One region of the Microbacterium murale genome, then DNA from elsewhere that is predicted to be linked to it. Evidence: predicted binding sites of a transcription regulator. Region 1 holds the regulator's gene; the other holds the start of a gene.
The links. The regulator HspR, encoded in region 1, represses chaperone genes until heat shock. The targets are predictions, from matches to a motif close to AAGTTGAGTCNNNNNGACTCAACTT.

Region 1 (2,392 bases):
CTTCTACAAGACGCTCGGCGTCTCCAAGGATGTCACTGATGCGGATCTGAAGAAGACGTACCGCAAGCTCGCGCGGAAGTACCACCCCGACTCCAATCAGGGTGACGCGAAGGCCGAGGCGATGTTCAAGGAGATCAGCGAGGCGTACTCGGTGCTCTCCGACGCCGAGCAGCGCAAGGAGTACGACGAGATCCGAGCCATGGGCTCAGGTGCGCGATTCACCGCCGGCGGTGCAGGTGCGGGCGGGTTCGAAGACGTGTTCAGCCGGTTCGGTCAGGGTGGGCGTGGTCAGAGCAACGCCGACTTCGAGGACATCTTCGCGATGTTCAACCAGACTCAGGGCGGAAGCTTCGGCTCCGGTCGGTTCGGGCAGACGAGTGGGGGATACCGCGGCTTCGGCGGCCCGCAGAAGGGCGCAGACGTCACTGCGCGCACCACGCTCGACTTCGTCACCGCAGTGCAGGGCGAGACCATCACCCTGCAGGGTGAGGACGGCAAGCCGTTCAAGGTGAAGATTCCTGCCGGCGTCGCCGACGGGCAGAAGATCCGTCTGCGCGGCCGTGGCAGGCCGTCGCCGGACGGCGGTGAGAGCGGCGACATCGTCGTGCAGATCAAGGTGCGCCCGCACCCTGTGTTCACTCGTGACGGTCTGAACCTGCGCCTGACGGTGCCGGTGACCTTCACCGAGGCGACGCTCGGCGCGACGATCGAGGTCCCGACGCTGGCCGGTGACATCGTGAAGCTGCGCGTCGCGCCAGGCACCCCGTCCGGACGCGTCCTGCGCGTCAAGGGGCGCGGCGTCGCGACGTCGAAGGGCACGGGCGATCTGCTCGCCGAGCTGCAGGTCGCGGTGCCGACGCACCTGGACGACGCCGCGCGGGAGGCACTGCAGAAGTTCCATGATCTGGAGCCGAAGGAGAACCCGCGTGCGGAGATGATGGCGAAGGCGCAGGGCTGATGGAGTTCTTGAGCGGAGGTGATCGCGATGGTCGACGATGAGGACACCCCGGTCTTCGCGATCGCCGTCGCTTCTGGTCTCGCGGGCATGCACCCGCAGACCTTGCGGCAGTACGACCGCATCGGGCTGGTCGTGCCGGGTCGCACGCGCGGCGGCTCTCGCCGCTACTCCGCGCGGAACATCGTCCAGCTGCGCGAGGTCGCCCGGCTCTCCGCCGACGGCATGAGCCTGCCGGCGATCGCTCGCCTGCTCGATCTCGAAGATGAAGTGCGGATGCTTCGCCGCCGAGTGCTCGACCTCGAGGGGGCACTGCGGGCCGAGCGGGAGAACCGGCCCGGCGTGCGCGTCTTCGCGGCCGGCGCGAGCGGCGTCGTTCCGGTACCGAGCGGACGTCGCATCCGCCGTTCCACCGACGTCGTGCTGTGGCGGCCGGGCGGGCGTAGCGAAGACTGACGCTGGGCTTCGTTCGACGCCCGAATGAATAGGACCATCCTTATCGAAGATGAGGATGGTCCTTCTTTGTTGACATCTGAAATCGATTGCAGTTAACTGTAGTTCGTTAACGGTACACAAAGAGGTGAGTTCATGGTTTCGATGCGCCCGACCAGAGCGCCCGCGCTCGGCGAACAATTGGCCGCAGTACTGCGCGACCAGATCGTGCGACAGCACCTGGAGCCGGGCAGGCACCTCGTGGAAGACACGCTCGCCGCCGAGTACGACGTCAGCAGAGGACCGGTGCGGGATGCGCTGCGTCAGCTCGAGTCCCAGGGACTGGTCGAATCCCGCAGGCGCGGCTTCTTCGTCGTTGGGCTCAGCCAAAGCGATATCGACGACCTCTACGAGCTACGTGAGTCGATCGAGGTGGCAGCTGTCACCCGTGCGATCGGGCACGTCACCGACGAGCACGTGCGTACCGGCCGCGCGATCGTCAGAGAGATGGTTTCATATGCTGACCGTTCGGAGGCAGACGGCTTCGCCGACGCTGACATGCGGTTCCATGCGCTTCTTTATGAAATCGGCGGCAACCGCCGCCTCGTCGACGTGTGGGAGGCGTATGAGCCTGTCTTCGCCAGCCTCATGCAGCTGACCGTCGAAGAGGATCTCGACCTGCATCCCTCCGCGCACGACCACGGCCGTCTTCTCGACCTCATCGAAGAAGGCGACGTCTTGAAGATCCAGAAGGAGCTTCGAGAGCATCTGGACGGTGCGCGCGCCCGAATGGCGCACGCTGTCGATGCTCTCACCGCTGACCCCGATGAGGCGAGAGCTTCATGACACTGGTCGACATTGAAGGTTCTACGGATTCTGACGTCGTTACAGGCTCCGCCGCGCGGCAGGCCGACGGATCTCGACGCCGATTCGTCGGCGTCGCACAGTCGCGATCGCTGCTGGTCCTCGCGATACCCGCGCTCATTTTCTACGGGTTCGCCGTTC
Region 2 (2,392 bases), 490 kb from region 1:
CACACCTCCGATCAATTCGCGGTGCGGTTCGTATTGATGCTCATCGCAGCGCTGGTCGGGCTCAGCGTGCTGCTCGACCTCGACATGTTGCTGGGCGCCTTCGTCGCCGGTGCCGTGTGGCACATCATCATGGCGCGTGCACCGGAGGCCGGATGCCGCCGCCGTGGAGAGCAAGCTCGAGGCGATCGCGTTCGGATTCCTGGTGCCGATCTTCTTCTTGTACACCGGCGTCACGTTCGACCTCGACGTGCTCGCAGCCTCGCCGCTCGCCCTTTCACTGGTGCCGCTGTTCCTGATCGCGCTGCTCGTGATCCGCGGTGCCGCGGCCCAACTGTCGGCTTCACGAGGCGCGAGTCTGCGCGAACGCACGGCGCTCGGGATGCTCGCGGCGACCGGCCTGCCGATCATCGTCGCCGTCACGGCGATCGGCGTGGATGAGGGCGTCCTCGACTCCGCGATCGCGGCGGCGCTGGTCGGAGCGGGCATGCTGTCGGTGCTGATCTATCCGCTCGTCGCGATGATCCTGCGCGGTGATCGTGAGCGATTGGATACCGTGGAGCGGACTCGGCCGCAGGGGGAGCTGTGACCACGACGTCCGAGATCCTGGACGCCGCGCGGACGTCGCTGCTCGGCGTGCCCAAAGAGGGCCTCGGCGAGGAGCGTTCATCACGCTGGCGCGGCGAGCGGATCGTGCGGGTGGGCGATGCCTGGCACGTCGGAGTGCTGCTGCTCACCGATGATCGAGTGCTCGCGACCGCCGAGATCCTGCGTGCGGCCGATCCGGGGCGCCGCGGGTACACCGCTGATTCCGCGCGAGCGAGGGCAGCGCGCAGACAGCTGGCGTTGCGGGGCGGCTTCGGCGAGGGCGACGTCGTCCATGTCGGTTGGTCGGTACTCGATGCGGATGCTGTGGATGCCGGTGGATCGTCCGGCCCGCTCGCGCTGATCGACCGGGTGCCGTCGGTGCGATGGTCTCCCACCGGCGGATACGTGCCATTGAGCGACTATCTGCGCGAGCGGATCGCACTCATCGCCGATATCTGAGTGGATTCCTGGGCGTTCTGAGCGCGCTTCTGACATTTCCGAGTCGCTGGGGAATATCAGGGCATTGCAGGCGTTTAAGTTGAGCGAAGCACACTCAACTTTCAGGAGGACATAGTGCCCAACGACTTCAGCGACAGCGGCGCGAGCTCGTTCGATGAGTTCCTCGCCCGCTATCTTGCAGGCGAGCAGTCTCGTCAGACGCGGTCGATCGACCTCAGCCGGTTCCTCACCGCGCGTACGCAGCGGATTCTGCAGCGCGCCGGTCGGTTCGCGCTGGAGCGTGGACAGACCGAACTCGATGCTCTGCACGTTCTTCGAGAGATCGTCGAGGACGACTCCGTCACGCAGGCGATCGAGCGGATCGGTGTGACCCCGCAGCAGATCATCGACGCCGCGGAGGCCAGGCTGCCGTTGCCGGATGTGCGCGCCGAGGCGGATGCCGCCACGATCACCCCTGGCGCAAGCCGCGCGCTGTTCCACGCCTACCAGGTGGCGCGCTCGTCCGGTGCCACGTACATCGAACCCGCGCACCTCTTCTTCGCACTGGTGCTGGGGCAGGACATGCCGGCAGGTCAGATTCTCGCAAGCGTCGGGGTCACGGCTGAGGCTCTCACCGAAGGCAGTCGCGGGCACGTGGCCGCGCCCTCCGGCAGCGACGCGAACGGGGAGTCGGACGCATCGGACTCCCCGATGCTCGACAAGTACGGCATCGATCTGACAGCGCGTGCACGCGCCGGCGAGCTCGACCCGGTGATCGGTCGCAGCGATGAGATCGAGCAGACCATCGAGATCCTCAGCCGCCGCACCAAGAACAACCCCGTGCTGATCGGTGAGGCGGGTGTCGGAAAGACGGCGATCGTCGACGGCATCGCCCAGGCGATCGTCGATGGCACGGTCCCGGTGCAGCTCGAGGGCCGCCGAGTGATCGCGCTCGATCTGCCCGGCATGCTCGCAGGCACACGCTACCGCGGCGACTTCGAAGAGCGCCTGACCAAGACGATGGACGAGATCGCCGCGCACAAGGATGCGGTGATCGTGTTCATCGACGAGGTGCACACGGTCGTCGGCGCCGGCGGATCCGGCGACGGCGGGATGGACGCGGGCAACATCCTGAAGCCGCGTCTCGCGCGCGGAGACCTGCACATGGTCGGCGCGACGACGCTCAAGGAGTACCGCCAGATCGAGAAGGACCCCGCACTGGAGCGCCGCTTCCAGCCGGTGAAGGTGGATGAGCCGAGCATCGAGGACGCCGTGCGCATTCTCGAGGGGCTGACCGATGCGTACCAGGATCACCACCGTGTGACGTACACGGATGCCGCGCTGCGCGCCGCCGTGACCATGAGCGCCC

Region 2: QFZ46_RS04160 (ATP-dependent Clp protease ATP-binding subunit) is a predicted target of HspR. The motif match lies at 1,121-1,145, and genes of this name have one in related genera.

What each region holds. Positions count from the first base shown of each region.
Region 1 is NZ_JAUSXK010000001.1:1,328,502-1,330,893, reverse strand. It holds gene QFZ46_RS06520 (DnaJ C-terminal domain-containing protein) at 1-958, shown strand, start outside; gene QFZ46_RS06515 (heat shock protein transcriptional repressor HspR) at 986-1,411, shown strand; gene QFZ46_RS06510 (GntR family transcriptional regulator) at 1,544-2,233, shown strand; gene QFZ46_RS06505 (carbohydrate ABC transporter permease) at 2,230-2,392, shown strand, end outside.
Region 2 is NZ_JAUSXK010000001.1:836,752-839,143, reverse strand. It holds partial or broken gene QFZ46_RS04175 (cation:proton antiporter) at 1-57, shown strand, start outside; gene QFZ46_RS04170 (cation:proton antiporter domain-containing protein) at 110-586, shown strand; gene QFZ46_RS04165 (glutaminase) at 583-1,044, shown strand; gene QFZ46_RS04160 (ATP-dependent Clp protease ATP-binding subunit) at 1,159-2,392, shown strand, end outside.